2 regions of the Kitasatospora sp. NPDC090091 genome follow, and region 2 is predicted to be linked to the other one. Evidence: riboswitches for the same ligand, from Rfam matches in the RefSeq annotation. Region 2 holds a riboswitch; the other holds the start of a gene.
What was found. A riboswitch is a leader RNA that binds a small molecule or an ion and turns the genes downstream of it on or off. The one in region 2 is predicted to bind glycine.
Positions count from the first base shown of each region.

Region 1: linked by a shared signal. The riboswitch ahead of gcvP (aminomethyl-transferring glycine dehydrogenase) and the one ahead of gcvT (glycine cleavage system aminomethyltransferase GcvT) in region 2 are both predicted to bind glycine.

Region 1 covers NZ_JBIVDY010000011.1:301,427-316,856, forward strand. Annotated here, with positions in the region: gene gcvP (aminomethyl-transferring glycine dehydrogenase) at 1-1,398, opposite strand, end outside; glycine riboswitch at 1,636-1,739, opposite strand; gene ACIPSC_RS21200 (PRC and DUF2382 domain-containing protein) at 1,964-3,154, shown strand; gene ACIPSC_RS21205 (MFS transporter) at 3,306-4,796, shown strand; gene ACIPSC_RS21210 (DNA polymerase IV) at 4,939-6,441, opposite strand; gene ACIPSC_RS21215 (vancomycin high temperature exclusion protein) at 6,599-7,312, opposite strand; gene ACIPSC_RS21220 (MerR family transcriptional regulator) at 7,469-8,128, opposite strand; gene ACIPSC_RS21225 (bifunctional nuclease family protein) at 8,398-8,874, opposite strand; gene ACIPSC_RS21230 (MerR family transcriptional regulator) at 8,949-9,641, opposite strand; gene ACIPSC_RS21235 (FHA domain-containing protein) at 9,827-10,369, opposite strand; gene ACIPSC_RS21240 (DUF881 domain-containing protein) at 10,923-12,374, opposite strand; gene ACIPSC_RS21245 (small basic family protein) at 12,358-12,690, opposite strand; gene ACIPSC_RS21250 (DUF881 domain-containing protein) at 12,687-13,817, opposite strand; gene ACIPSC_RS21255 (sugar phosphate nucleotidyltransferase) at 14,028-15,430, opposite strand, start outside.
Region 2 covers NZ_JBIVDY010000005.1:51,022-66,451, forward strand. Annotated here, with positions in the region: gene ACIPSC_RS10165 (hypothetical protein) at 1-639, opposite strand, end outside; gene ACIPSC_RS10170 (ABC transporter ATP-binding protein) at 926-1,972, opposite strand; gene ACIPSC_RS10175 (ABC transporter ATP-binding protein) at 2,019-3,110, opposite strand; gene ACIPSC_RS10180 (ABC transporter permease) at 3,107-4,117, opposite strand; gene ACIPSC_RS10185 (ABC transporter substrate-binding protein) at 4,217-5,989, opposite strand; gene ACIPSC_RS10190 (ABC transporter permease) at 6,046-7,035, opposite strand; gene ACIPSC_RS10195 (enhanced serine sensitivity protein SseB C-terminal domain-containing protein) at 7,511-8,449, opposite strand; gene ACIPSC_RS10200 (enhanced serine sensitivity protein SseB) at 8,614-9,408, opposite strand; glycine riboswitch at 9,558-9,666, shown strand; gene gcvT (glycine cleavage system aminomethyltransferase GcvT) at 9,901-11,022, shown strand; gene gcvH (glycine cleavage system protein GcvH) at 11,101-11,481, shown strand; gene glyA (serine hydroxymethyltransferase) at 11,568-12,836, shown strand; gene ACIPSC_RS10220 (L-serine ammonia-lyase) at 13,005-14,372, shown strand; gene ACIPSC_RS10225 (alpha/beta hydrolase) at 14,488-15,430, opposite strand, start outside.

The sequences.
Region 1 (15,430 bases), on a different contig from region 2:
GGCGCTCTCCGCGACCTCCACGCCCTCGACGCCGAACGCGGCCCAGACGCCCGCCAGGTGCTCGCGGGTGGTGGTCTCGTCGGCGGAGACCGAGATCCGGTCCTCGCCGTCCTGGTGGACGTTGATGCCGTTGGCGCGCGCGGCAGCGGCGATCTCGGCGGCGCGGCCGGGGACGACCGCGGTCACGGTGTCGAAGAACTCGCCGTGCAGCAGCTCGACGCCGCCGGCCCGCAGGCCCTCGGCGAGGGCGGCGGCGTAGCGGTGGGTGCGGCGGGCGATGTCGGCCAGGCCGTCCGGGCCGTGGTAGACGGCGTACATCGAGGCCATCACGGCCAGCAGCACCTGGGCGGTGCAGATGTTGCTGGTGGCCTTCTCCCGGCGGATGTGCTGCTCACGGGTCTGCAGCGCCAGGCGGTAGGCGCGGTTGCCGTCGGCGTCGACCGAGACGCCGACCAGGCGGCCCGGGAGCGAACGGGCGTACTCGGCGCGGACCGAGAGGTAGCCGGCGTGCGGGCCGCCGAAGCCCATCGGCACGCCGAAGCGCTGCGAGGTGCCGCAGGCGATGTCGGCGCCCAGCGAGCCCGGGGACTTCAGCAGGGTCAGCGCCAGCAGGTCGGCGGCGACGGCGACGATCGCGCCGAGGCCGTGCGCCTGCTCGATGACGGCGGTGAGGTCGCGGACCACACCGGTGGCGCCCGGGTACTGCAGCAGCACGCCGAAGACGCCGCGCTCGGCGACCTCGGCCGGGATGCCCTCGGACAGGTCGGCGACGACGACCTCGACACCGGTCGGCACGGCGCGGGTGTTGATCACCGCGATGGTCTGCGGCAGGGTCTCGGCGTCGACCAGGAAGACGCCGCCCTTGACCTTGGTGACGCGGCGGGCCAGGGCCATCGCCTCGGCGGCCGCGGTGCCCTCGTCCAGCAGCGAGGAGCCGGAGGTGGGCAGGCCGGTCAGGTCGGAGACCAGGGTCTGGAAGTTGAGCAGCGCCTCCAGGCGGCCCTGCGAGATCTCCGGCTGGTACGGCGTGTACGCGGTGTACCAGGCCGGGTTCTCCAGGACGTTGCGCAGGATCACCGGCGGGGTGAAGGTGCCGTAGTAGCCCAGACCGATCATCGGCTGGAGCACCTGGTTGCGGCCGGCCAGCTCGCGCAGCTCGGCCAGGACCTGGGCCTCGCTGCGGCCGGCGGGCAGGTCCAGGCCGGTGATGGAGCGGATCGCCTCGGGCACGGCGGTGGCGGCGAGCTCGTCCAGCGAGCCGTAGCCGACCTGCGCCAGCATCTTCTCCTGCGCGGCGGCGTCGGGGCCGATGTGGCGGTTCTCGAAGGGGCTGGCCAGCTCAAGTTCGGTGAGGGTCGAGGCGCTGGTGGGGCGTCCCGCGTTCGGCTGGGCGTTCATGTGGTCGAGGCCTCCTGGTCACGGACCGGCGGGGGTACGCACGCCGGGCGGCTTCGCCGCTGCGGACAACAGCGGTTCGGCCCGACGGACGAACCCGACAGGCCTCCCCCTCTGTCATCGGGACCTGAGAGCTTCGCCCGCACGGGGCGCGGGGGCGACCCGTCGGCTTGCACCGTCGGTGAGGGTGGTCGCCACCGGCTCCCTCGCCGGCAGTCCTGCCCTGCTTTCCAGAGTGACCTATCCCACACGGTACGGATGCCTGAGAGATTCCGGGGAGGAGTTGCTCCTTCGGCGCCCCGACCAGCGTTTTCCGACGTCGGGGACTCTCCCGAGCGGGCTCGGCGGTCGCGCCCAGGGTACCAGCGGGAGGCGGTTCGATCACGGGTGTGCCGGGTCACTCGACCGCCGCACGGGTGACCCGTACGGAGCAGCGCGGGGCCCGTCCGGCGGCTCCCCGGTCGCGGGCGTCCGGTTCATGGCTTTTGGTGTGAAGTGGCGGTGTCGGACGGGCGGGCCGGCCGTCGGCCTGCGGGAGTTCCGCAGGCGCAGCGCACGGGAGGAAAGAGTGCAGACCGATATCGACCCCCGGGACCTCATCGGCCACAAGGCGGTCGACCGCAACGGAGACAAGATCGGCACGGTCGACGAGGTGTACCTGGACGACGCCACCGGGCAGCCCGAGTGGGCCGCCGTCCGGACCGGCATCTTCGGCCGGGACGCCTTCGTCCCCCTGACCACGAGCGAGTTCGCCGGCGACGAGCTGAGGGTGCCGTACGACAAGTCGCTGGTGAAGGAGTCACCCGACTTCGGTGTGGGCCAGCACCTGTCGCCCGCCCAGGAGCTCCAGCTGTACCGCTACTACGGGCTGGACACCGCGGTGGACGGCACCCCGTCGAACGGGGCGGGCTCCGGCTCGCAGCCCGCCGACCTGGACTTCGGCACCGTGCCCGCCGGCACGGCCGCGGCTGCCGGTACCGCCGCGGCCGCCACCAAGCCGTCCGCCTTCCACTCGGCCGACACGGCCGCCCCCGCCCACCACACCACCCCGGCGGCCGACCTCGGCAAGCCGTCCGAACCTGCCACGGAGGCCCACGTGCGGACCCTCGACAGCACCGCACCGGCCGCCGCCCCGGCGACACCGGCGACCCCCGAGCCGCGTCCGCAGGTCTCGGTCCCGACCGCCCCGGCGGTGCCCGTCGCGGCGACGACGGCCACCCCGGACACGACGGCCCCCGCCGCTCCTCTGGAGATCACTTGCCGCGAGGAGCGGCTGGACATCACCACCGAGTGGCACGTGCTCGGTACCGCGAAGCTGCGCAAGTACGTCACCAGCGAACCGGTCGAGCGCCGGGTGCCGGTGGTGCGCGAGCGGGTCCGGGTCGAGCGGATGCCGGTCGGCGAGGCGGAGCGGGCCGCGCTCAGCGACAAGGAGATCACCGAGGCGGTGGAGGAGGTGACGCTCCGCGAGGAGCGGCCGGTGGTCCGCAAGTACCTGGCCCCGATCGAGCGGGTGCGCCTGGTGGTCGAGCGGTACACCGCCGAGGAGGTGGTCCGGGACGAGCTGCGCCGCGAGCAGGTCGAGGTGCACGACGACACCGTCTCCGCCGCCTCCGACCGCTCTGCCTCCGACCATTCGGGCTCCAACCACGCGAGCTCCGGCCACTCCGCCGCCCCCGGGTCGCCTCCCTCGGCCTCGGCCGAGCACTCGTCGCCCAATGCCTCGTCCCACCCGGCCCCCCTCAGGCCGCTGGCCTGACCTCTCCTCCTCCCCACTCCGCCCGAAGGACCCCGGCCCCGCCCGGGGTCCTTCGACTTTGCCAAAGCTTCACCGATCGATATTTGACACAATGAAGTATCTCCCGGCATGGTTGCTTCAGTTCATTCACTATGTACGGGAGGAAGCAACCGTGAGTGAGGCACCCCAGCCCACCACCGCGGCCGAGAAGCAGAGCAGCGCCCGGGTCCTGCCGGCCCTGATTCTGGCGATGCTGTCGTTCAGCGTGGTGCAGACCGCGGTCGTCCCGATCCTGCCCTCGCTGGCCAAGGAGCTCAGCGTCTCCGGCTCCAGCATCACCTGGCTGATGACGGCCAACCTGCTCTCCGCCGCCGTGCTCACCCCCCTGTTGGGCCGGTTCGGCGACCTGCGCGGCCGCAAGCCGATGCTGCTGATCTCGCTGACCGGCCTGGTGGCCGGCTCCGCACTGGCCGTCAGCACCCACTCCTTCACCTGGCTGGTCGTCGCCCGCGTCCTCCAGGGCGCCGGCGGTGGCGTGCTCCCGCTGGCCATCAGCATCGTCCGCGACGAGCTGCCGAAGCAGAAGGTCACCGGCGGCGTCGCCGCCATCAGCGCCTCGATGGGCGTCGGCAGCGGCCTCGGCCTGGTCGCCACCGGTCTCCTGCTGGAGCACTGGAGCTACAAGTCCATCTTCTGGATGGGCCTGGTCTTCGGCCTGATCGCGGTCGCCCTGGTCGCCCTGCGGGTGCCCACCGACCCGGTCACCGACAAGGACGGCGGCGCCGACCCGCTCGGCGCGATCACCCTGGCCGGCTGGCTCTCCGCCCTGCTGGTCGCGGTAAGCCAGGGCAACAACTGGGGCTGGACCTCCACCCGCACGCTCGGCCTGTTCGCCCTCGCCGCCGTGGTCGCCCTGATCTGGGGCGTCATCGAGGTCAAGGTGAAGCACCCGCTGGTGGACATGAAGATGATGTCCCGCCCGGCCGTCGCCTTCACCAACCTCGCCGGCCTGCTGATCGGCTTCGGCATGTACGGCTCGTTCATGGTGATCAGCAACTTCGCCCAGACCCCGGAGAAGCTCACCCACTACGGCTTCACCGCCACCGTGCTGCACGCCGGTGTGATGCTGCTGCCGTCCGCGATCGGCTCGATGGTCGCCGCCCCGCTGGGCGCCCTGCTGATCGCCCGCCGCGGTCCGCGCCTGCCGCTGGTCCTCGGTGGCGTCCTCGGCGCCGTCGCGATGGCCTACCTGGCCCTCCGCCACAGCCACGAGGGCGACATCTACACCGCCTCGGCGATCTTCGGTCTGGGCATCGGCCTCGCCTTCTCGGCCATGCCGGCCTACATCAACGGCGCCGTCCCGGTCGAGCAGAGCGGCATCGCCAACGGCATGAACGCCGTGCTCCGCACCGTCGGCGGCGCGATCGGCACCGCGGTCATGGCCGCCATCCTGACCGGTGACACCATGAAGCTCCCGATCCCCGTCACGCTGCCCACCCTGGACGCCTACAAGCACGCGTTCTGGGTCGCCGCCGCGGTCTGCGCGGTCGCCGGCGCCGTGCCGTTCATGATCCGCACGATCAAGCCCACCGCCACCGTCACCGCCGGCAACGAGACGGCGGACCTCGGTTCCAGCCCCGCGCTGGCCAAGACCGACGCCTGACGAGGCGTCCACCCCCGCGCTCAGGGACAGGGCGCGGGGGAACCGGTCCCCGAGCGGTCGACGAGGGCATCACGACCGCCGAGGCCGGCACTGCAAACGGCCCCACCCGGCTCCCCCTGCCGGGTGGGGCCGCTTCGCGTCCTCAGCCCTCCCCCGCCGGGTCCGCACCGGGGGAGCCCTCCGGTCCGGGCGACTCACCCGGCCCGGCGGCCCCGCCGCCGGGCCCGCCCTCATCGGACCCGCCGTCACCCGGCTCACCGTCACCGGGCTCGCCCCAGCCCGCGTCCCGGCGCAGCGGCAGCGGCCGGGCCGGCTCCAGCACCGGATCGTCCACCGCGAAGGTCCGCACCCGCCCGGGCCCGCTCCACGGCGTCTCGAACCGGACCGTCACCCGCCCGACCCCGCTGCCCTGCACCCAGCCGGGGCCGAACTCGTCGTGGTGCACGTCCTGCCCGGGCATCCAGTGCCGCACCACGGCCTCCTCCTCCGCCGTCCCGTGCTCCTCCCCGGTCGGCGCCGGGTGCTCTTCGGCGGCCGCCTCCTCCCGCTCCGCCTGGGCGAAGAGGTCCTCCTGGGTGTAGTCGGCCAGCTGGGAGACCCCCACGCCGAGCAGCCGCACCCCGCCGGTGATGTCCACCTGGGAGGCCAACCGGCGCGCGGTCTCCGTGATCACCGCCTCGTCGTCCGTCGGACCGCGCAGCGTCTCCGAACGGGTCAGCGTGGAGAAGTCGAAGCGCCGGACCTTCAGCACCACCGTCCGCCCCGACCGGCCGGCCGCACGCAGCCGCCGCACGCACCGCGCGGCCAGCACGTCCACCTCGCGCAACACCCGCTCACGGTCGGCGAGGTCCACCTCGAAGGTGTCCTCCACCGAGACCGACTTCGCGTCCTGGTCGGCCACCACCGGCCGGTCGTCGAACCCCGTCGACATCTGGTGGACGCCGACACCGTGCGACCGCCCGAGCAGCTGCACCAGCTCGGCCTCCCCCGCCTCCGCGAGGTCGGCCACCGTGTTCAGCCCCGCACGGCGCAGCACCTGCTCGGTGGCCGGGCCGATGCCCGGCAGGGCCCGCACCGGCATCGGCCCGAGCACCGCCCGCTCCTCGCCCGGCTCGATCAGCACCAGCCCGTCCGGCTTGGCCTGCTCGGAGGCGATCTTGGCCATCAGCTTGGACCCGGCGGCGCCGACCGAGGCGGTCAGCCCGGTGCGCCGCTGGATGTCGGCCCGCAGGTCCTCCGCGAGGGCCAGCACCAGCCGCTCCCCCGTCCCGTGGTCCGCCTCCGCCAGCACCGGCCCGTACGGGCCCGCCTCCAGGTCGACGAACGCCTCGTCCAGGCTGAGCGGCTGGACCAGCGGCGACAGCTCCCGCAGCAGGCCCATCACGATCTCGCTGACCTGCCGGTAGGCCTCGAACCGTCCGGCCAGGAACGCCGCGTTCGGGCAGAGCCGGCGCGCCTGCGCCATCGGCATCGCCGAGTGCACCCCGAACCGCCGCGCCTCGTACGAGGCCGTCGAGACGACCCCGCGCCCGCCCAGGCCGCCGACGATCACCGGCTTCCCGCGCAGGCTCGGCTTGGCCGCCTGCTCCACCGCTGCGAAGAAGGCGTCCATGTCGAGGTGGATGATGCTCGGCAGCGACCGCACCTGCCGATCATGCCGCACGGGTCCGACAGTCCGTGCGAACCGCGGCCCGCGGCCGCTGCGCCGCGCCCACTGCCGCGCCGGCCCGGACGGCCCGCGCCGGCACCGACAGCCCGGGCGCGCGCGGCCGGGCGCTACGGCCGGGCGTTACGGCCGGGCGTTACGGCCGGGCCGCGGCCGCCGCGTCGGCCAGCGCGCGGGGGATGCCCTCCTCCTTGGGCCCGAGGAAGACCGGGTCCGGCCGCATCAGCACGTTCAGCGCCGCCTTGCCCGCCCCGGGGATCTCGCGCACCCCGCCGTACAGCCAGGTGACGTCGCGCCACTCGGGCACACCCACCGCGTACGAGTCGATGCCGGCCGCCTCGCAGAGCGCCAGCGCCCGCCGGACGTGGAAGTCCTGACTCACCAGGACCGCCCGGTCCACGCCGAAGATCCGGTGCGCCCGGGTGCAGGAGTCCCAGGTGTCGAAGCCCGCGTAGTCGCCGACCACCCGGATCTGCGGCACACCGTGCTCGATCAGGTAGCCGCGCATCGCGTCGGTCTCGTCGTAGCTGTCGCGCCCGTTGTCCCCGGTGACCAGGATCGCCTGCACCTTCTGCGCCCGGTACAGGTCGACCGCCGCGTCCAGCCGGTGCGCCAGGTAGGGCGAGGGCTTGCCGTCGAACAGCCCGGCGCCGAACACCACCGCCACCGGGGCGCTCGGCGCGCTCGCCACCGTGCCGACCCGGTCCCCCGCCGCGATCCACAGCCAGGCGCTCGGCGCCAGCGCCAGCGCGCAGCCGGCGGTGACGAGTTGGAACAGCCGCCGCTGGGTGCGCCGCTGCCGCAGCCGCACCCCGAGCCGGCGCACCCGCCGCACCGTCAGGTCGATCACTCCCGCGCCGCCCCGCACGTTCCCTCCCCCGCTCGGTGCGCCGGTTCCCCCGGTGCGCCCGGCCTGTTCGATTCCACCAGGCACGACGAGGCCGCGGGCCCGGACGGTTCCCCGTCCGGGCCCGCGGCCTCGTCCTTCGCTCGATCAGTCCGGCGGTCAGACCGCTCGGTTGCGGCGCTGCGCCAGCTCGTCACCCGGATCGTGCCCGACCACCGTCTCCCCGGTGTCGGTCCGCTCGGCGTGCAGCCGCCCGAGGGCCAGCTCCAGCTCCTGCCAGACCGCGCCGACCGCGATGCCGAACACGCCCTGACCGCTCTTCAGCAGGTCGACCACCTGCTGCGGCGTGGTGCACTCGTACACCGTGGCGCCGTCGCACATCAGCGTCAGCCCGGTCAGGTCGCCGACCTCGACGGACTGCAGGTGGGCGACCGCCACCCGGATGTTCTGCAGCGACACGCCCGCGTCCAGCAGCCGCTTGACGATCTTCAGCAGCAGGATGTCGCGGAAGCTGTACAGCCGGTGGCTGCTCGCGGGGTAGACCGCGCGGACGCTCGGCTCCAGCAGGCCCGTCCGGGCCCAGTAGTCCAGCTGGCGGTAGGTGATCCCGGCCGCGGCGCAGGCCGTCGGCCCGCGGTAGCCGATCAGCTCCGAGGTCGGAGCGAGCCGCTCGATGGCCGGCTGGCCCGGCTGGACGGCCGGAAACCGGCCCATTCGGGGCAGCTCCGTCCGGGGCAGGTCCGACACGGTACGGCCGGTGCGCGGCATGTGCACGGCACACAGGCCTCCCACGGCCGCGTCATCGCCGGTGCCGGTCATGCCTACCTCCGTCCACTCATGCTGCGGGCAACCCAGACTGCGGGTGACAGGCACCCGGGCAGCCACTCCTGACGGTAGGCAGTCGCCCATGACCCGTCAACGATCGCCACGCCGAGCCGGGGAAACCCCGTCGCTCAGGAGAGTGGTTTTCCGTGCCCCTAGTGTGGGTAGGCGGACGCTATTTGGCAAAACGACCGAATGAGTACGTCCTATCGGCCCGGCTACGTTCCGCACTCATGCGACGGCCGGGCGGGAACCACCGGATCGGGCTACTGTGGCGCGCCGCCGCCGAAGTCCTCCGGCGAGACCTGGTCGAGGAACTCGCGGAACTTCTCCACTTCGTCCTCCTGCTCGTCCGGGATCGCGATGCCCGCCTCGGCGAGCACCTCCTCGCTCCCGTAGATCGGCGTGCCCGTGCGCAGCGCCAGCGCTATCGCGTCGGACGGCCGCGCGCTGACCTCCACCCCGCCGGCGAAGACCAGCTCCGCGTAGAACACGCCCTCCCGCAGATCGGTGATCCGCACCTCGGTGAGCTGCTGGCCGAGCGCCTCCAGGACGTCCTTGAACAGGTCGTGCGTCAGCGGGCGCACCGGCGTCATGCCCTGCTGGGCGAAGGCGATCGCGGTCGCCTCGCCGGGGCCGATCCAAATCGGCAGGTAGCGATCGCCCCCGACCTCCCGCAGCAGCACGATCGGCTGGTTGGAAGGCATCTCCACCCGGACACCCACGACGTCGAGCTCATTCACACAGGCAACCCTATGGCCCGCGCCCCGGATATGAAAGCGCAGAGCCGACGGCGCTGGTCAGCGGCCCGGAGCCGTCACGCGCGGGTGCGCAGACCGGCCTGGACCATGGCCGCGTGCAGCCGCACCGAGAGCGTCGCGAGCTCCCGTGCCGTGACCTCGGCGTGCGCCCTGGTCTGCGGGTTCCGGTGCCGGCGCAGCGGCGCCACGACCTGCTCGACCAGCGCGATCTCGCGGTCGGCGGCGGCCTTCATGGCCCGCAGGTGGCGCGGCTCCAGCCCGTACCGGCCGAGCTCCGCGACCAGCCGGGCGACCTGCAGCGCCTCACCGTCGTAGCCGCCGTCCGGCCCGGGCGCGACCAGCCCGTACGACTCCCACTCGGCCAGCTCGCCCTCGCCGGCCTCGGCCGCGGCCAGCAGCTCGGCCCGGCCCAGCCGGACCCCGGTGGAGGCCTCCGCGGTCGCCACCAGCTCGCGGTCCGCCTCCTCCAGCGGTCCGGGGCGGGTGTCGGCGGCCGGCAGCGCCGGCGGGCTCTCGCCGCGCTCGATGGCGTCCAGGTGCTCGCGGATCACCCGCAGTGGCAGGTAGTGGTCACGCTGCATCCGCAGGACGTAGGCCAGCCGCTCGACGTCGGCCGGGCTGAACTTGCGGTACCCCGAAGGCGTGCGCTGCGGCTCCACCAGGCCCTCGGCCTCCAGGAACCGGATCTTCGAGATGGTGACCTCGGGGAAGTCGTCCCGCAGGAAGGTCAGCACTGCGCCGATGCTCAGCAGCTCGTCGCCGCCGCGCCGGCGGCCGCCCCCGGCCGGCCGGTCCGGGCGGACCGGCTGCCTGGGGGCTGCGACCGCCCCCCACGTTCCCTGGTCCGTCTGCGGACCGGAGAGTGCGGGGGCGGCCGCCCCGAGCGGAGAGGAAGGGGTATTCGTGCTCACTCGGGCTCCTGCCGAAGTTGGGTTCAGTACCCCCGGTTGTGGCTGGCGAAGAACACCAGCCGGTACTTCCCGATCTGCACCTCGTCGCCGTTGTTCAGCGGCACCTCGTCGATCCGCTCGCGGTTGACGTAGGTGCCGTTGAGGCTGCCCACGTCCGCGACGGTGAAGCCGCCGCCCGGAGTCCGGCGGAACTCCACGTGCTTGCGGGAGACCGTGACGTCGTCCAGGAAGATGTCGCCCTGCGGGTGGCGGCCGGCCGTGGTCTTGTCGGAGTCCAGCAGGAAGCGGCTGCCGGAGTTCGGGCCGCGCTGGACGATCAGCAGGGCCGAGCCCGGGGGCAGCGCGTCGATCGCCGACAGCACCTCGGCCGACAGGGCCGGCGTGCCGGTCCCGGTCGTCGTGTTCGGGTCGTAGGACTCCAGGCCGGAGATCGAGATGGTCGAGGTGGTCTCCACCGCCCCCTCGGGCAGCGCGCCACCGCGCAGGGCCGAACCGCAGTTGGAGCAGAAGCGGGCCGACGCCGGGTTCGGGTTACCGCACCGGGGGCACGGAGTGGGGCCAGCCATGTTCACAGCCTCCTGGCGAGGCACACCCGACGGGTTGTGCCCGGCGTACGGGTCCGGGGCAAACCCTCCACCAGAGATTGAGGGTCCTGACTGGAAACCTATGCGCGGGTCGCCGGAGGGGTCAACCGACGCGCCGTAGCCCGCCGGATTCCCGGCGAACTGCTGGCCCCCGCCCTCGCGGAAGAGCGGACGCTCGGCGTACTCCACCCCCTCGGGGGCGGGTCGCATGCCCGGCACGGCGGGCTCTTCGTCGGCACGGCGGTGACGCGCGGTGGGCGCCTCGACGGCGGCCGCGTCACGGTCCTTGCTACGACCGAACAACTTCGAGAAGAAACTCACGGGCGAATCCCCTTGCGTGTGACAGACCCGCCCGCGGGGCAGGGTGAGAACCTCGGACAGGCTGCGGGCCCGGTCTGTGATCGGGCCGGCTGGAGTGGTACTCCGACGTGTGGTGCTCCGACATGTGCTGGTGTGGACCAGTCTCGCCCACCCGACGGCGGCACCCCGCACCGGGGGCCGCCCGCAGGTGACGGACCGTGCGGCAGGCGCCCCGTCACTTCGGAGCCGGCTTGGCGTACTGCGGCGTCTTCAGATCGACGAGGGCGTCGACGACGACCTTCTGCTGTTGGGAGATGGTCGCCCGTGCCTGGTGACTCTCCAAGGTACGGACGACACCCCCCGGGATGTTCAGCGCGGGTGTGAGGTCCTGCGGGTTCCCCACGACGGTGAAGCGGTACGGCTGCGAGACCTTCTTCCCGTCGATCAGCACGCCGCCGCCGGACGCGTCCGTGAAGTAGGTGTTGACCACCACGCGCACATCGTTGATCTGAATCGCCTCCGCCCCCGCTGCTCGGAGTTCCTGCAGGGTGTCCAGCAGCATATCCGCCTTCACCTGCCCTTGGGGATCATCGACCGTCAGTACGATGCCCGGACCAGTGGCTTTGACGGTGCCGGCGAGCACGCCGAGCTCCGTCACCTTCTTCCTGGTCTGCTCCTGGGCCTCCTTGGCCTGGTTGGAACTGTTCTCCAACTTGGCCAGGGACTGCTCAAGCTCCGCTTTCTCCTGTTGGAGACGCTGCTGACGGCTGTCCAGTTCGTCGAGGATCCGGACCAAGTCCTCCTGACGTGCGCCGCGCAGCTGGCTGTGGTGGTCGTTGGTCGACCGGACCTGGATCGCCAGGGCCAGGCCGAGGGAGAACAGCAGCAGCGCCACCACCAGCTGGCCGCGGGAGAGGCGCGGCGGCCAGAGCGCCGCCTTCATCCGCCGGCGTCCCGCACCGCGGTCGACGGCGGGAGCGGCAGGAGCGGCGGGCGGGGCGGGCGGGGCGGGCGCGGGCTGCGCAGGGGCGGCGTCGGTCCCGGGTACGGGCGCCGGCTCGGACGTCCCGCCCTTCTCCGCGGGCTCGGGCTTCTCCGCGGGCTCGGGCTTCTCCGCGGGCTCGGGCTTCTCCGCGGGCTCGGGCTTCTCCGCGGGCTCGGGCTTCTCCGCGGGCTCGGGCTCGGCCCGGTCGGCCTGGTCCGCGGCCTGCACGGCGTCGGTCTGCTCGACCTCGGCCGCCTCGCGGCCCTGACCGTCCTCGGCCGGTATGTCCCCGGCCGGCACTTCAGCGGCCGGCTCCTGGTCGGCCGCTGCCTGCTCGGCCTCCGGCTCCTTCGCCGCTGCCGGCTCCGGACGCTTCGGCGGCGCGTCGGGGCCCGGCCGCTCGGCCTTCCCGGGTTCCACGGCCTTCTCGGTGGTCCCGACTGACTTGACGGTCTCGACGGACTCGCCCGGCTCAGCCGGCTCCGCAGGCGCGGCCGTCGGCTCGGCCGCCTTCGGGAGCGGCTTCGCCGGATCCGGCGCCGTCCCGCGCGGCGCCGTCCCGCGCTCCGCGCCGCCGTCCTCGCGCACGACCTCTCCCGCCTGTCCGTCCACCGTCGTTCCGGCCGTCGCCGCCTCCTCCGTCCCCGCGTCCGTCCTCCTGGCGGCGGCCGGCCCGCGGCCCGGCTCAGGCGCGGAAGACATGGCGCCTGATCGCTGCGGCGTTGGAGAAGATGCGGATGCCGAGCACGACGACCACGCCCGTGGAGAGCTGGGAACCGACGCCCAGCTGGTCCCCGAGGAAGACGATCAGTGCCGCGACCACCACGTTCGACAGGAACGAGACGATGAACACCTTGTCGTTGAAGATCCCGTCCAGCATCGCGCGGACACCGCCGAAGACGGCGTCCAGCGCCGCCACCACCGCGATCGGCAGGTACGGCACGACGGCGTCCGGCACCTCGGGCTGGACGAAGAGCCCGACGACCACCCCGATCACGAGACCCAGTACGGCAATCACGGTCTAGCTGCTCCTGTCCCTGCGGAGGAGGGCGACCCGCTCACGGGCGCCGTCGACGAGTGGGTTGTCGTGCTCTTGGTGGAACCGCCCGAGGGGCGCTTCCCGGAGGAGGACGTGCTCGGCGCCGCCGACGGGCTCGTGGAGGGGCTCGCCGACCGGCTGCCGGAGGCCGTGGGGCTCGGGGACTGGCTCGGAGCCGCGGACGGGCTCGCGCCCGGGCCGGCACCGGAGCTCGGCGTCGCCGTGGGCTCCGGTGTGGCGGGCTGCGCCGATCGCAGGGTCACACCGACCGCGGCCGGCAGCGTCAGATTCTTCTGCGCGGAGATCGTCGACTTGATGCCGTACTTCTCCTGCAGCAGGCGCAGGTACTGGCCCGCCATGTGACTCTCGAACGCGCCGACCAGCTTCGGACCGTCGCCGAGCGCCTGCACGGTGTACGGCGGGACCAGCGGCCGGTTGTCCACCAGCACCGCCTCACCGGCGGCGCGGATCGCCGACAGCGCGGTCAGCCGCTGCCCGTTGATCGAAACGGCCTCCGCGCCGGACTCCCAGAGCCCGTTCACCACCAGTTGCAGATCGCGGTCACGCAGTCGGCCGCTGTTGGAGAAGCCCTGGCCGGCCCGTGGATCGACGTTTCCGCCGGCGCCGGTCCCGGCGGCGTCCTCCAGGACCAGCCGGACACCCGGGCCGGTCACCTCACCGAGGCCGACCGCCCCCGCCAGGGCGGCCGGATCGCCGTCCCCCGGGGCCAGCGCCTGCTGCTGGGCGCTTTCGACCTTCCGTCGCAGGTCCTGGACCTGTTGTTGCAGCCGGTCCGCCGAGCCGTTGCTGTCGTTGACCCGGTGGATCAGCGCGTCGCGCTCCTTGGCCAGCGTCGGCGCCGCCTTGTGCGCGTTCACCGCGCCCACCGTCAGGACCGCCCCCACCAGGGCGAGGCCCGCGCCCAGGGTCAGCAGACCCCGGGCGGTGCCGGGTATCCGGCTGTCGTGGTCCCCGCCCCTCGCCGCGGCCGCCTCGGCATAACCCTCGTCCAGACTGTGGTCCATCACGTTGGTCAGCAGGGACATCGAGGCGTCCGGACGGTTGAACCGTCCGTTGCTGGCACTCGGCGTCGGCGTCGCTGGCATGCGGACCATCGTCCCACGTCGGCGGAGGGGCCCGTGCACGCCCCCTGAGCCGGGACTCCCCACAAGCCGCAGACCGCTACCAACAGCCACAGAACGGACAACGGGGCGGTGCGGCACACCTGCCGCCCACCCCGCCGTCCGCGTCCGTCACCACGCCCCGGTGCCCGTCAGTGCCACCCGGCACCCGGCACCGCGGCCACGGTCAGGGAGTCACCGCCCGGCGCTGTCGACCACCGCCGCCCACTCGTCGAGCAGGGCCTCGGTGGCCTCGTCGTCCGGGCCCTCGGCCCAGAGGTGGGTGGTCGCCTCGGCCGGATCGGGCAGCACCAGCGTCCACCGCCCGTCCGCCTCGACCACCCGGACGCCGTCGGTGGTGTCCAGCCGCCGGCTCCCGGCCGCCTCCACCACCGAGCGCATGACCATGCCCTTCGCGGCCCACGGCGTCGCAATGTCCCGCCGGCGGATGTGCGCCTGGGGAATCCGCGCGTCGATCTGGCTCAGCGTGAGCTGGGTCCGGGCCACCAGCCCGACCAGCCGGACGAAGGCCGCGGCCCCGTCCAGCACCCCGCTGAACTCCGGGACGACGAAGCCGCCGCGCCCGTCCCCGCCGAACACCGTGCCCTCGGCGGAGGCCGCCTTGGCCAGGTCGTCCGGCGTGGTCGTGGTCCAGATGACCTGGGTGCCGTGGTAGGCGGCGACCTGCTCGGCGATCCGGGTCGTGGTGACCGGGAGCGCGACCTGGCCGCTCCGGCGCTCGGCCGCGACCAGGTCGAGCAGCACCAGCAGCGCCCGGTCGTCGTCGATCACCCGGCCCAGCTCGTCGACGAAGGCCACCCGCTCGCCCACCGGGTCGAAGCGGACGCCGAACGCCGCCCGGGAGGACGCCACCAGCTCGCCGAGCCTGGCCAGGCCCGCCCGGCGTTCCTCCGCGTCCTCGGTGGGCCGCGCCTCGTCCAGCCCGCTGGAGACCGTGAGGGCCTCTACCCCGAGCCGGCCGAGGATGCTCGGCAGAACAAGCCCTGCGCTGCCGTGTGCGGTGTCCACGACCACCTTCAGGCCCGCCTCGCGGACGCCGGTGGTGTCCACCGTCCGCAGCAGGTTGCCGGCGTAGGAGTCGAAGACGCTGGACGGGAAGGTCAGGTCCCCGATCTCGCCCGGGAACGCGCGCCGGTACTCCTGACGTGCGTAGACCCGGTCCAGCTTTCGCTGCCCGGCCTGGGAGAGGTCGGCGCCGCGCTCGTCGAAGAACAGGATGTCCAGCGAGTCCGGCACCCCGGGCGTGGTCCGCAGGAAGATCCCGCCGGCGCTCCCGCGCGCGGTGTGCTGGCGCGCCACCGGCATCGGCACGTTCTCCAGGTCGCGCACGTCGATCGCGCTGGTCTGCAGCGCCGAGATCATCGCCCGTTTGAGCGCACGCGCACCACGTGAGTGGTCACGCGCGATGGTGACGGTCGCGCCCTTCTTCAGCGTGGTGGCGTACGCGCCGGCCAGCCGGACGGCCAGCTCCGGGGTGATCTCCACGTTGAGGATGCCGGAGACGCCGCGGAGCCCGAACAGGTGCTCCTGGCCGCGGGACTCCCAGATGACCGAGGTGTTGACGACCGCGCCGGCCT
Region 2 (15,430 bases):
CGGCAGCGGCCCGGTGGCCCGGGGGCGGGTGCCGAAGGCGGGGCAGTCGGGCTCGGGGCAGCCCCAGCGCCGGCCGAGCAGATCGCGGCGGGGCCCGCCGGACCCGCGCCGGTCGTAGAGCCCGGCGGCGAGCAGCAGACCCTCCTCCTCCTTCCGGGAGACCTGCCATTCGGCGGGGACGGGGACGACCCGGCGGCGCACAGCGATCCCGGGCGGCGCGTCGACGGCGACCGGACGCAGGAAGCGGTCGGCGCAGCCCGGGATCCACGGATAAGTGCGGTGGTACTCAGCGAAGTTGTCCTCGCTGACGACGGGTCGGCCGGTGCTGTCGGCGAGTTCGAGGACGCGGTCGTCGGCCTTCGGCAGGACCTCGATCCGGCCCTCGGCATGCCAGGCGCGCAGCTGGGCACGCTCGGCGGCGGTGTGCCGGCCGTCGACCAGGACGGCGTGGTCGCAGACCGCGTAGACCTGGACGGAGTCGTCCCGGGCGTGGTGGGCGAGGGCCTCCAGGAGTGCGGTGAAGCGGGCGAGGTCGGCCTCACGGGGGCCGAGCAGCCCGCGGTTGCGGATGACGTTGGCCATGTCGACGATGAAGTCCGCGGTCAGGGCGTCGACCGCGAGGCGCTTCTCCGGCTGCATGGTTCGGAAGCTAGCACCTGGGCGCGGCCCGGCGGGGCATGTTCGGTGATCTGCCGTCAACGGCGGGCCGCCGCGGGGTCCGTGTCGGTGCACGGTCCCCGCGGCGGCCGGTGGCGTCCTCGTCGGACGGGCCTCACTCCGAGGCGAGCGCCTTCTCCTCGCCGCCCTCGCCGAGCTCGGGGCTGCGCTTGTCGTTCCCCTCGCCGAGCTCGGGGCTGCGCCAGTCGTTCCCCTCGCCGAGCTCGGGGCTGCGCTAGTCGTTCCCCTCGCCGAGCTCGGGACTGCGCTAGTCGTTCCCCTCGCCGAGCTCGGGGAAGTGGCACGCCACCTGGTGCCCCGTCTTCCGCGCGGCCAGCGGCGGCTCCTGGGTGGCGCAGATCTCCTGCGCCTTCCAGCACCGCGTGCGGAACCGGCAGCCGGAGGGCGGGTTGATCGGCGAGGGCACGTCGCCCTTGAGCAGGATCCGCTCGCGCCCGCCGCTGTGCCGGCGGCGCGGGTCGGGCACCGGCACCGCGGACATCAGCGCGTTGGTGTAGGGGTGCATCGGGCTCGCGTAGAGCGAGTCCCGGTCGGCGATCTCGACGACCTTGCCGAGGTACATCACCGCCACCCGGTCCGAGACGTGCCGGACCACCGAGAGGTCGTGCGCGATGATCAGGTAGGTCAGGCCGAGCTCCTTCTGGAGGTCGTCCAGCAGGTTGACGACCTGCGCCTGGATGGAGACGTCGAGCGCCGAGACCGGCTCGTCCGCGACGATCATCTTCGGCCGCAGGGCGAGCGCCCGGGCGATGCCGATGCGCTGGCGCTGGCCGCCGGAGAACTCGTGCGGGTAGCGGTTGTAGTGCTCGGGGCTGAGGCCGCAGAGCTCCAGCAGCTCCTGGACGGCTTTCTTGACGCCGCCGGCCGGCGCCGCCTTCTGCAGCTTGAACGGCGCGCCGACGATGGTGCCGACGGTGTGCCGGGGGTTCAGCGAGGAGTACGGGTCCTGGAAGATCATCTGGAGGTCGCGGCGCAGCGGCCGCATCGCGCCGACGCCCAGGTGGCTGATGTCGTGGCCGTCGAACTCGATCTTCCCGCCGGTCGGCTCGTCGAGGCGGGTGACCAGCCGGCCCATGGTCGACTTGCCGCAGCCGGACTCGCCGACGACGCCCAGGGTCTCGCCCGCGTTGACCGTGAAGTCGATGCCGTCGACGGCCCGCACCGCGCCGGTCTGGCGCCGCAGCAGCCCGCCGCGGATCGGGAAGTGCCGCGTCAGGCCGCTGACCCGGAGCAGGGGCTCGCGGTCGGAGGCGGGCGCGGGCGTGGGGATCACGGCCGCCTGGGTGTCCGTCATCGGTTCTCTCCAGAATGGTGGTACGAATCCGGGGTCACAGCCGGGTTCACAGCCGGGGCGCGATCTCTTCGGTGAAGATGCGGTGCCGGTCGGCGGCCTTGATGTGGCAGGCCGCGTGGTGCCCGGGGGCGGCCTCGGCCAGGACCGGGACCTCGGTGGTCGAGCGCCCGCCGGTCAGCTCCGCGTACGGGCAGCGCGGGTGGAACGCGCAGCCGGACGGCACGTTGATCAGGCTGGGAGGGGTGCCCTTGACCGGGACGAGCCGGTCCTGGAGCTCGCGGTCGAGCCGCGGCATCGAGCCCAGCAGGCCCCAGGTGTAGGGGTGCTCGGGCGCATCGAACAGGGTGTCGGCGGGGCCGCGCTCGACGCACTTGCCGCCGTACATGACCAGGATGTCGTCGGCGAGTTCGGCGACCACCCCGAGGTCGTGGGTGATGATGATGACGGCCGAGCCGAACTCCTCCTGGAGGTCGCGGATGAGGTCCAGGATCTGTGCCTGGACGGTGACGTCCAGGGCCGTGGTGGGCTCGTCGGCGATCAGCAGCGAGGGGTCGTTGACCAGGGCCATGGCGATCATGGCGCGCTGGCGCATGCCGCCGGAGAACTGGTGCGGGTAGTCGTCCACCCGGCGGTCGGGCTGCGGGATGCCGACCCGGTCGAGCATCTCGACCGCGCGGGCCCGGGCCTGCTTCTTGCTCGCCTGAGGGTGGTGCACCCGGTAGGCCTCGACGATCTGCGCCCCGACCGTGTAGTAGGGGTGCATCGCGGTCAGCGGGTCCTGGAAGATCATCGCCATCGAGCGGCCGCGCAGCTGGCGGACCCGGTCGGGTCCGGCCGCGATCAGCTCCTCGCCGTCGAGGTGGATCTCGCCGCTGATCCGGGCCCGCTTGGAGCGGTGCAGGCCCATGATGCCGAGCGAGGTCACGGACTTGCCCGAGCCGGACTCGCCGACGATGCCGAGGGTCCGGCCCTTGTGCAGGTCGAAGCTGACCCCGTCGACCGAGCGGACCAGGCCGTCGTCGGTGTCGAAGTGGATCCGCAGGTCCCGGACGGAGAGGAACGGCGTCCCGGTCGGGGCCTTCGCCGCGCCGGCCGGAGCCTGCGCGGCGTCCGCCGGGGTCTTCTGGAGCTCGGTCACGACAGCCTCACCCGGGGGTCGACAGCGGCGTACAGGAGGTCAACCACGAGGTTGCAGAGGACGATGAAGAAGGCGGCGAGCAGCGTGACGCCGAGGATCTTCGGCAGGTCGTTGTCGGTGATCGCGGAGACCGCGAAGAAGCCGACGCCCTGGAGCGAGAAGACCTGCTCGGTGATCATCGCCCCACCGAGCAGCAGGCCGAGGTCCATGCCGAAGATGGTGACGATCGGGGTGAGCGCGGAGCGCAGCCCGTGCTTGACGACGACCTTGCGCTCGATCAGGCCCTTGGCCCGGGCGGTGCGGATGTAGTCCTCGCTCATCGTCTCCAGCATTCCGGCCCGGGTGAGCCGGGCGTAGAGCGCGGAGTACAGGAAGGCCAGCGAGATCCACGGGAGGATCAGGTTGCGGGCCCACATCAGCGGGTCGTCGGTGAAGTTGACGTACTGCAGGTTGTCCAGGATCGGCCACTCGTAGCTGAAGATCGTGAGCAGCAGCGCGCCGGTGAAGAAGACCGGCAGCGAGACACCGGCCAGCGCGACGCCCATGGAGAGCCGGTCGAAGATCGACTTCGGCTTGAGCGCCGAGATGACACCGGTGGTGACACCCGAGAGCAGCCAGAGCACCGCCGCGCCGATGGCGAGCGAGATGGTGACCGGGACGCGCTTGGTCAGCTCCGGCCACACCTCCAGGTGGTTCTTGAACGAGTAGCCGAAGCACGGCACGTGGCAGGTGGCCGGTTCCGGGCCGAACTTGTACTCGGCGCCGCTGACCAGGGACTTCAGGAAGTGCCAGTACTGGGCGTACAGCGGCTGGTCGAACCCGAGGTTCTTCTTGACCGCCGCGATCGCGTCGGGCGAGGGGTTCTTCCCGATGTACTGCGCGGCCAGCTGGTCGGTCGTCTCACCGGCCAGGCGCGGGAGCAGGAAGAAGATCGCGAAGGTGACCGCGCTGACCACCAGCAGCAGCACCGCGGCCGCGAGGATCCTGCGGATGATGTAGGCAAACACAGTTGGGCGGCTCCGGCGGCCCGCCGCCGTCCGGGATCCTCCGGACGGCGGCGGGCGCCGCTGCCTTCACCTGCCTTCAGGGATTGCGGAGCCAGGCTCTTACTTGGTGGTGCCGATGTTCAGGTAGTCGTACTCACCGGAGAAGGCCGGCGTCGAAGCGAGGTTGGTGGCGCTGTCCGGGCGGTACAGGAAGACCTTGAAGTCGGTCAGCGGGACGTAGACGGCCTGCTCCATGACCTTCTTGTCGATCTGGGCGTAGATCTTCTCGCGGGCCGCGCGGTCCGGGTTGACCGCGGCCTCGTCGAGCAGCTTGTTGACCTCGGGGTCGTTCAGCTGGGCCAGGTTGCTGTTGCCGGAGGCCTTGATCGCGCGGCCGTCGACGATCTGCTGCAGGAAGCCGTAGCCGGTCGGCCAGTCGGCACCCCACTGCATCATCATCAGACCGATGTTGTGGTCCTGGGTGAACTGCGGGGCACCGGCGCTGTCGGTGAGGTACTTGCCCTGCGGGAACTGCTGGATCTCGGCGTTGATGCCGACCTTCTTCAGCGCGGCCTGGATGGAGGTCGCGGCGGCGACCTCGGTGGCGCGCTCGGTGCGGGCGGTCAGGACGGTGTTGAAGCCGTCGGGCTTGCCACAGGCCTTGAGGGCCTCCTTGGCCTTGGCCTCGTCGCCCTTGTTGTCCTTGGTCTCGTAGAGGTTGAAGTCCTGGTGGCCCGGGATGTCCGGCGGGAGCACCGTGGTGGCGACCGAGCCGCGGATCGGGCCGCCGAGCGCGGTCTGCACCGACACCTTGTCGATCGCGAACTGGACGGCCTTGCGGCAGTCGAGGTTGTCGAACGGCGCGACCTTGGTGTTGATCGCGGTGTAGACCAGGCGGCCGCCGTAGGCGTTGTCGGTCTTGGCCTTGAGCTTCGGGTCGCGCAGGATCTGCGCCTGGGTCTGCGGGTCGACACCGGCACCGACGAGGTCGACCTGGGCGTTGCCCGCCAGCAGGTCCTTGTCGACGGTGGCCTGGTCGATGTTCATCTTGAGCACGAGCTTGTCCGCGAGCTGCTTGCGGATCGGGTCGGTGCTCTTGTCCCAGTTGGTGTTCGGCACCAGGACGGCCTGCTTGCCGTCCTCGTAGCTCTCGAACTTGTAGGTGCCCGAGGAGACCACGTGCTTGACGTAGTCGGCGCCGGTGTCCTTGGCCTGCGGGACCGGAGCGGTCTGCGGGGCGCTCACCAGGTAGTCGAAGTCCGCGAACGCGTGCTTCAGGTGGAAGACGATGGTCTGGTCGTCCGGCGTCTCGATCGACTTCAGGTCGCCGGTCTTGTCCTTGTACGGACCCTCGTACGGGGTCTCGTTGTCGACCAGCAGCTCCTTGAAGTACGTCGGGCCGTTGGAGTTCACGTCCGGCGCGAAGTTGGAGCGCTCCACGGCGTACTTGACGTCCTTGGAGGTGATCGGCGTGCCGTCGTCGTACTTCAGGCCCGCGCGCAGCTTGTACGTCCAGGACAGGCCGTCCGCGCTGGGCTTGCCCAGGGACTCGGCGAGGTCCGGGACCAGCTTGTTGCCCTCCTCGCCGGCGGCCGGCTGGAAGGTGGTCAGCGGACGGGCGTACAGGCGGGAGAAGTTGTAGATGTACGCGTAGTACGTGTTGCCGGGGTCGAGGGAGTCCGGCGTACCGCGCATCTCGAAGGTGACGGTGCCGCCCTTCTTGTCGGAGGCGTTGACGATGCCCTTGGTGGCCGCATCGGCACCGGCGCCGGCGCTGCTGCCGGACGCGGAGGAGGAGCTGTCGCCGCTCTTCGAGCTGGAGGAGCAGCCGGTGACGACCAGGACCGCAGCAGCGGCCGCGGCGGTCAGCGCGACGGTACGGGACCTACGCATGGGTGAGATCAACCCCTTGAGGAAGTGGAGGCGAAACGAAGGGTCCTGACGTTGAGTCAGTTGCTCTTGGGATCGAGGGCGTCACGCAGCCCGTCGCCGAGCAGGTTGAAGGCGAGCACGGTGAGGAAGATCGCCAGACCGGGGACCACCATGTACTGGGGGTCCACCTGGTAGTACTTGATCGCGTCGTTGAGCATCCCGCCCCAGGAGGCCTGCGGGGCCTGGATGCCGACGCCGAGGAAGCTGAGCCCCGCCTCGAAGAGGATGTTGGTCGGGATCAGCAGGGTCGAGTAGACCAGGATCGGACCGACCAGGTTCGGCAGCAGCTCCTTGAACAGGATGAACGGCCCGCGGGCGCCCAGGCTGCGGGCGGCATAGACGAACTCGCGCTCGCGCAGCGAGAGGGTCTGGCCGCGCACGATCCGGCCCATGTAGGGCCAGTTGAAGAAGCCGATCACGAAGATCAGCACCATGATGTGCAGCGGGAGGCCGTGCAGGCCGAACGCGCCGCCCTGGAGCGAGGCGGAGATCGCGATGGCGAAGAGCAGCAGCGGGAAGGCGAGGAACACGTCCATCACCCGGCTGATCAGGGTGTCCACCCAGCCGCCGTAGTAGCCGGCCATCACGCCGAGCACGGTGCCGATGGTGTTGGAGAGCAGGGTCGCGCCGAAGGCGACCAGCAGGGAGACCCAGGAGCCCTCGATGATGCGGGAGAGCAGGTCACGGCCCTGCAGCGGGTCGACGCCCAGCGGGTGGTCGGCGCTCATGCCGCCCCAGTCGCCCATCGGCAGGCCGCCGAGGTTGGCGTCCAGCAGGTCCTGGTTGAGCGCGTCGGGGTCCAGGCCGAAGACCGACTCGATCGGCTTGGCCAGCACGGCGAGCAGGATCAGCAGGATCACCACGACGCCGCCGGCGACGGCGGCCTTGTCCCGCTTGAAGCGGGTCCAGGCGATCTGGCCGAGCGAGCGGCCCTCGATCTTCTTGGCCGGGCTGGCGGCGGCGTCTGCCTCCGGCTCGTTCCCGGCGGTCTTGGTGAGTGCGGTCATGGTCAGTTCGGTCCCCTCGCCGACGGTGGCCGGCCCACGGGTGCCGGTCGCCGGATCGGCGGTACGGCTGGTGCGGACGTGCGGAGGTACGGACATGCGGAGGTACGGGTGCGGTGGATCCCGGCGGTACGTCGTGCGGTGCTGCGTGCGCGGGTACTGCCGCCACGCGGGATGGGCATCGCGTGGATCAAGCTGTCCGCCTGCGCGTTCGCCTTTGTGAGGCGCCAACCACGCGCGGTGCGTTGTTGCAGAACTCTCTGCCATCCGAACTGGCTTGCGCCAGCCCTGCCAACCGACAGATGCCCAACTGTGATCTGTCGACATGCACCTCCCGAATCACCGGCATATCCCTCTTCACACAGCTGTACCAGGCATGTCAATATGCCTGCCAGGACTTTCCCGGAAATCGTCCGGATATGCGCGAGGGCCGGTCCGACATCACGTCAGACCGGCCCTGGTCGGCGGTTCTTGCGGATCAGCGCCCGGGATAGCCGGGCCACGGCTGCTGCGGCGGCGGCTGCCCCTGCCAGCCCTGCGCCGGCGGCTGCGTCCCGTAGGCGTAGCCCGGCCCCGCCTGCGACGGGTACGGCGGCGGGGGCACCGGCGGGTACGGCCCGGTCGCCGGCCGGCCCTGGCCGCCCGCCTCGCGGTCGTAGAACGGCCGCGCGTTGGCGCGCATCCAGAGCGCCACCGGGTCGTACTCGTCCCCCATCGCCACCGTGGAGACGGCCAGCCCCTCCGGCGCGACCGCGATCGCCCGCTGCATCAGCGCCCGGACGGCTTCCACGGTCGGCGGCGAACTCTCGTACAGGTCCAGACCGATGGCCAGGTACGGCTCCCCCACCGAGGGCTGCACCCAGGCGCGGCGGAGCGAGCGGACCGCCCGCACCTCGACCGCCTGGCGCTCCAGCAGCGCGAAGAACTGCTGCGCCGGCACCTGCGGCTCACTCAGCTTCAGCGGCCCGGCCGGCAGCCGGTCCAGTCCGGCCGCGATCCGCCGCAGGTCCGCCCAGGGCACCCCGACGCCGCCGCCGGGGGCGTGCGGATTCAGCCAGAGGCCCCAGCGGGTCCGGTAGAGCGAGGCGGCGATCTCGCGCCCGGAGATCACCTCGTGCGCCCGCGTCCAGCCGGAGGCCGCGAGCTGCTCGGGCGAGGTGACCGCCGGCGCGTAGCCGTGGCCGCTGATCTCCATGTTCCCGTACTGGGCGTCCGGGCTCCCCGGCGTCCCGTGCCAGAGCAGCATCCAGACCTGGCCGTCGGCCAGCGCCTGCAGCAGCGCCTCGTACGCCTCCCAGCGTTCCGGCGCGACCTCGCGCAGGGCGTGCTCCAGGGCCCTCGGATCCGCGCCGGGGCGCCCGGCGGGTGCCTGGCCCCAGGGCCCCGGTGCACCGCCCGCTACCGCTCCCGCACTCATGCGCCCACCTCGCTGCGCCTCTTCTTCCCTCGCCTGGCCGCCGGCCCCGGCGGAGTGTCTGCACGCACCCTATGGGGCGCCACCCACCACCGCCATGCCGACGTGCCTGCCTGACCCCTCCGACCCTTGCGCGGGCCGCCCGACCGCGGGCGGGGAGGGGTGCGTCACATCCGTGTGTAGAACGGCTGGACCCGGTTGAGCAACCACTCGACCACGGGGTCCTCCGCAAGGTCGAGCAGCACGAGGTGGACGCCACCGGGCAGCGGCGCGGTTCCCAGCGCCCGGCCCAGCGCGCCGTTCACCACGGCCGGGTCGGCCGGGGCCACCGGGTCCAGCTGGACGCCGACGAACATCACGGTCGGCTCGCCCTCGACACTGGCCAGCGCCCGCCGGGCGGTCAGCACGCCCGGCAGCGCCGAGAGCTCGGCGCGGCAGGCGGCCAGGAAGGCCTCCGGGTCCTCGCCGGGCACCGGCTCGCGCAGCGCCACCCGCCCGCCGGTCGGCGCGGCAGGGTCGTCCCACCGGTCCTCACGCGGCCCGCGCCGCAGCTCGGCCACGCCCTCCGGCGGCACCGGGATGCCGACCGCCGCCTCCGGGTTCACCGCGATGCCCACGCCCAGCGGCAGTCCGCGGGCGAACTCCCAGACCGGCGCGATCGCGAAGGCCATCCCCGGGGCCTGCTGCAGGAACACCTCCTGCGAGGAGAAGACCGGTACGTACGGGTCGCCGGCCAGCTCGATGGTCGGCAGGTCCAGCGCCTGGCCCTGCGGGTCGGCCCCGGCCGGCAGCGGGACCCACACCTGGCTGCGGGCCAGCACCTCGATCACCCGCGGGGTCGCGCCCGGATCGCCGAGCGCGGCGGTGAGCACCTGCTCCAGCTCGTTGGCGGGCCATCCCCCGCCCGGCGGCGCCGAATCCGGGCCGCCCCACCCCTGCTGCTGCTCCACCGGGTACCCCATGTGCCCCTAGTACCGCCTCACTGGCTCGTCGACGCGTGCAGCCTAGCGGGCCGACCGGGGCCCCTCTCCCGCCCGGGCGCCGGACGTGCCATGATGTGCGCGGCCACGCGTTCCCGCGGCGGCCGATCCCAAACTCCATACCGGCCGCTCGAACCCGCGCGGGAGAGTCCGGAGTGCCGCCCCGAGGGGCGGCACAGCCGGCGCCGAAGGAGCAAGTCCTCCCCGGAATCTCTCAGGCCCCCCTACCGCACGGGTTAGGCAGATCTGGAAAGCGGCGCACGGCCATGTCGCGCGCCCACCCACGGTGCAAGCCGCCATGCTGTCCTGTTAGCTGGAAACAGCTGCGGGCCCGTGTTGCGGTGAAGCTCTCAGGTTCGACGACAGATGGGGAGACCCAGCCGCCGCATGCCCGCGCGCAGGTCAGGTCCCTCCCCGAGCGGGTCCGGTCCGGCGTGCGCACCCCTGAGTGCCCAGACCGAGGAGTTCCAGGCCATGTCGTCCCTCCGCCTCACCGCGCTCGACGCGCTGCACCGCCGTCTCGGCGCCACCATGACCGACTTCGCCGGCTGGGACATGCCGCTGCGCTACGGCAGCGAGCGCGAGGAGCACCTCGCCGTCCGCACCAAGGCCGGTCTGTTCGACCTCTCCCACATGGGCGAGATCACCGTCACCGGCCCGCAGGCCGGCGAGATGCTGGACCACGCGCTGGTCGGCTTCGTCTCCGCGCTCGGCGTGCTCCGCGCCCGCTACACCATGATCTGCGCCGAGGACGGCGGCATCCTGGACGACCTGATCGTCTACCGCCTGCGCGAGGACGCCTTCCTGGTCGTCGCCAACGCCTCCAACGCCCAGCTGGTGCTGGACGAGCTGATCGCCCGCGCCAAGGGCTACGACGCCGTCGTCACCGACGACCGCGACACCTACGCGCTGATCGCCGTCCAGGGCCCGGAGGCCACCGGCATCCTGGCCGCCACCACCGAGGCCGACCTGCCCGGCCTCAAGTACTACGCCATCCTCCCGGCCCAGGTGGCCGGCCGCGACGTGCTGCTCGCCCGCACCGGATACACCGGCGAGGACGGCTTCGAGATCTTCTGCAACCCGGGCGACGCCGAGCAGATCTGGAACGCCCTGACCGAGGCCGGCGCCGACCGCGGCCTCGTCCCCTGCGGCCTGTCCTGCCGCGACACGCTGCGCCTGGAGGCCGGCATGCCGCTGTACGGGCACGAGCTCTCCACCGAGCTGACCCCGTTCGACGCCGGCCTCGGCCGGGTGGTCCGCTTCGACAAGACCACCAACGAGGGCGCGTTCGTCGGCCGGAAGGCGCTGGAGAAGGCCGCCGCCGAGGCCGAGGCCAACCCGCCGCGGGTCCTGGTCGGCCTGGTCTCCGAGGGCAAGCGGGTCCCGCGCGCCGAGTACACCGTGGTCTCCACCGAGGGCGAGCCGATCGGCCGGATCACCTCCGGCGCCCCCTCCCCCACGCTGGGCAAGCCGATCGCGATCGCGTACGTGGACGCGGCGCACGCCGCCCCCGGCTCCACCGTCGCGGTGGACGTGCGCGGCAAGCACGAGCCGGTCCAGGTCGTGGCGCTGCCCTTCTACAAGCGCGCTCGCTGACCCCTTCCCCCTTCCCGAGGCGTGTCCGCCCGACGGGCCGCTTCGTCGTACCCGCTTCCCATCCTGGAGAATGACGCCATGAGCAACCCCCAGCACCTGCAGTACACCAAGGAGCACGAGTGGCTGACCGCCGCCGAGGACGGTGTCTCCACGGTCGGCATCACCAAGCACGCGGCCGACGCGCTCGGTGACATCGTCTACGTGCAGCTGCCCGAGGTCGGCGAGACCGTGACCGCCGGTGAGACCTGTGGCGAGTTGGAGTCGACCAAGTCGGTCAGCGACCTGTACTCCCCGGTCACCGGTGAGGTCACCGAGGTCAACCAGGACGTCCTGGACGACAACTCGCTGGTCAACAGCGCCCCGTTCGAGGGCGGCTGGCTGTTCAAGGTCCGCGTCGAGGCCACCGACGAGCTGCTGAGCGCCGCCGAGTACGACGCGCTGACCAACCCGCAGGCCTGAGCCCCCGCCGGGGCGGCCGCCGCACCGCGGCCGCCCCGGCGCCGGACCCGCCCTCCCGTACTCCCTCCTCCCGGGAAGACCACACCATGACGGTTCTCAACCAGTCCCTGCACGCTCTCGACCCGGAGATCGCCGCCGCGGTCGACGCCGAGCTGCACCGCCAGCAGACCACCCTGGAAATGATCGCCTCCGAGAACTTCGCCCCGGTGGCGGTCATGGAGGCCCAGGGCTCGGTGCTGACCAACAAGTACGCCGAGGGCTACCCCGGCCGCCGCTACTACGGCGGCTGCGAGCACGTCGACGTCGTCGAGCAGATCGCGATCGACCGGATCAAGGCCCTGTTCGGCGCCGAGCACGCCAACGTCCAGCCGCACTCCGGCGCGCAGGCCAACGCCGCCGCCATGTTCGCGCTGATCCAGCCGGGCGACACCATCCTGGGCCTGAGCCTGGCCCACGGCGGCCACCTGACCCACGGCATGAAGATCAACTTCTCCGGCAAGCTCTACAACGTGGCCGCGTACCACGTGGACGAGAAGTCCGGCCAGGTCGACATGGCCGAGGTCGAGCGCCTCGCCAAGGAGCACCAGCCGAAGCTGATCATCGCCGGCTGGTCCGCCTACCCGCGCCAGCTGGACTTCGCCGAGTTCCGCCGCATCGCGGACGAGGTCGGCGCCCTGCTGATGGTCGACATGGCGCACTTCGCCGGCCTGGTCGCCGCGGGCCTGCACCCCAACCCGGTGCCGTTCGCGGACGTGGTCACCACGACCACCCACAAGACCCTGGGCGGCCCGCGCGGCGGCGTCATCCTCTCCAAGGCCGAGTGGGCCAAGAAGATCAACTCCGCGGTCTTCCCCGGCCAGCAGGGCGGTCCGCTGGAGCACGTGATCGCCGGCAAGGCGGTCGCCTTCAAGGTCGCCGCCTCGGAGGAGTTCAAGGAGCGCCAGCAGCGCACCCTGGACGGCGCCCGCATCCTCGCCGAGCGCCTGCTCCGGGCGGACGTCGCCGAGGCCGGCGCCTCCGTGCTCTCCGGCGGCACCGACGTGCACCTGGTCCTGGTCGACCTGCGCAACAGCCAGCTCGACGGCCAGCAGGCCGAGGACCGCCTGCACGAGGTCGGCATCACGGTCAACCGCAACGCCATCCCGAACGACCCGCGCCCGCCGATGGTCACCTCCGGCCTGCGGATCGGCACCCCGGCGCTGGCCACCCGCGGCTTCCAGGCCGAGGACTTCCGCGAGGTCGCCGACATCATCGCCGAGGCCCTGAAGCCGGCCTTCGACGAGACCGTCGCCGCCGCGCTGAAGGCCCGGGTCACCGCCCTCGCCGACAAGTACCCGCTGTACCCGAACCTCTGACCCGACCGTTCGGGCCCAGGTGACCGGCCTCACCCCGCCGCGCCACCCGTAGTTTCCGGGGCACCGCGCACACTGGACAGTGCGCGCGGTGCCCCGTCCCGTGCCGGCCCCTGCCCGCCAGCCCCCCGCCTGCCTGTCCTTCCACGAGACCAGACAAGGACGTCCTCCGTGGCCATCAGCGTCTTCGACCTCTTCTCCATCGGCATCGGCCCGTCGAGCTCCCACACCGTCGGCCCGATGCGCGCCGCCCGGATGTTCGCCCGCCGCCTGAAGTCGGAGGGCCTGCTGACGGACGTGGCGGGCGTGCGTGCCGAGCTGTTCGGCTCGCTCGGCGCCACCGGGCACGGCCACGGCACCCCCAAGGCGGTGCTGCTGGGCCTGGAGAACAACTCCCCGCGCACCGTCGACGTCGACCAGGCCGACCGGGACGTCGAGCGGATCACCGCCGAGAAGCGGATCCACCTGCTCGGCAGCCACGCCGTCGACTTCGACCCGGACACCCAGCTGGTCCTGCACCGGCGCCGCTCGCTCCCGTACCACGCCAACGGCATGACCCTGTGGGCCTTCGCTGCCGACGGCTCCACCCTGCTGGAGAAGACCTACTACTCGGTCGGCGGCGGCTTCGTGGTCGACGAGGACGCCATCGGCGCGGAGCGGGTCAAGCCCGACGACACCGCGCTCCGCTACCCCTTCCGCACCGGCGAGGAGCTGCTGCGCCTCACCCGGGAGACCGGCCTGTCCATCTCCGGCCTGATGCTGGAGAACGAGAAGGCCTGGCGCACCGAGGAGGAGATCCGGGCCGGCCTGCTGGAGATCTGGCGCGTGATGCAGGAGTGCGTCCGGGCCGGCATGTCCCGCGAGGGCATCCTGCCCGGCGGCCTCAAGGTCCGCCGCCGCGCCGCCACGGCCGCCCGCGCGCTGCGCGCCGAGGGCATCGGCCCGGCCAACGCGATGGAGTGGGTGACCCTCTACGCGATGGCGGTCAACGAGGAGAACGCCTCCGGCCGCCGGGTGGTCACCGCGCCCACCAACGGCGCGGCCGGGATCATCCCCGCCGTTCTGCACTACTACCTGAACTTCATCCCGGGCGCCGACGAGGACGGCATCGTCCGCTTCCTCCTCTCGGCCGGTGCGATCGGCATGCTCTTCAAGGAGAACGCCTCCATCTCCGGCGCCGAGGTCGGCTGCCAGGGCGAGGTGGGCTCCGCCTGCTCGATGGCGGCCGGCGGCCTCGCCGAGGTCCTCGGCGGCAGCCCCGAGCAGGTCGAGAACGCCGCCGAGATCGGCATCGAGCACAACCTCGGCCTCACCTGCGACCCGGTCGGCGGCCTGGTCCAGATCCCGTGCATCGAGCGCAACGGCATGGCGTCCGTGAAGGCCGTCACCGCGGCCCGGATGGCGCTGCGCGGCGACGGCCGGCACCACGTCTCCCTCGACAAGGCGATCAAGACCATGAAGGAGACCGGCGCGGACATGAAGATCAAGTACAAGGAGACCTCGCGCGGCGGCCTCGCCGTGAACGTCATCGAGTGCTGACGCCTGCGGCCTTACCCGGCCGTTCCCGCGTCCGCACTCCCCGGCCCGAGCCCCCGGAGCGCCCGTGCGCCCGGGGGCTTTGGCGTGCGGTCGGCCCCTCCCGCCGGGTGCCGGCCTACGCCCCGGCTCCGGCCCCGGTGCCGGTGCCGGCCGCGGCTCCGGCTGCGGCTGCGGCTGCGGCGATCAGCTCGGCCACGTCCGCGAACAGGCGGTCGCCCAGGGCGGCGGCCGCCGGGGAGAGGGTGTCCATGGTGAGGAAGCCGTGCACCACGCCCGGCTCCCGGCGGTGCCGGACCGGCACGCCCGCGGCCGCCAGCACCGCGGCGTAGGCGTCGCCCTCGTCGCGCAGCGGGTCGTGCTCGGCGGTGACCACGACCGCGGGCGGCAGCCCCGCGTGGTCGGCGGCGTACAGCGGGCTGACCGACGGGTCGGCGCGCAGCGCCGGGTCCGGCACCCACCCCTCGACGCCCCAGGCCAGGTCGTCGGCGGAGAGCCCCCAGCCGGTGCCCTTCTCCCGCACGCTGGGGTGGGAGAGGGTCAGGTCGGTGTTGGGGTACGCGAGCACCTGGCCCTGCGGGAGCGGGCCGCCCTCGTCCCGCAGGCGCAGGCAGGCCAGCGCGGCGAGATGCCCGCCAGCGCTGTCGCCCATGACGATCAGCGGCTCACCGCCCCGGACCTGCTCGGCGGCGGCCCACCGGACGGCCTCGACCGCGTCGTCCACCGCGGCCGGCGCGGGGTGCTCCGGCGCGCGGCGGTAGTCGACCGCCGCCACCGCCGCACCGGTGGCCAGGGCCAGCCGGCGGCAGAGCCGGTCGTGCGAGTCCAGGTCCCCGATGGTCCACATGCCCCCGTGCAGGAACACCACCACCCCGTGCGGGACGGGCGCGGACCGGTAGAGGCGGACGGGCAGCCCGCGCCGGCCCACCGCCATCTCCCGGACCTCCGCGACCTCGGGCCCCACCGGGCGGCTCCGCACCCGGAGCCGCTGGGCCGCGCGCACCGCCTCGGCGCCCGACTCCCGCGCCGTCGGCCCGGCATCACGGCGGACGGCCTCGACG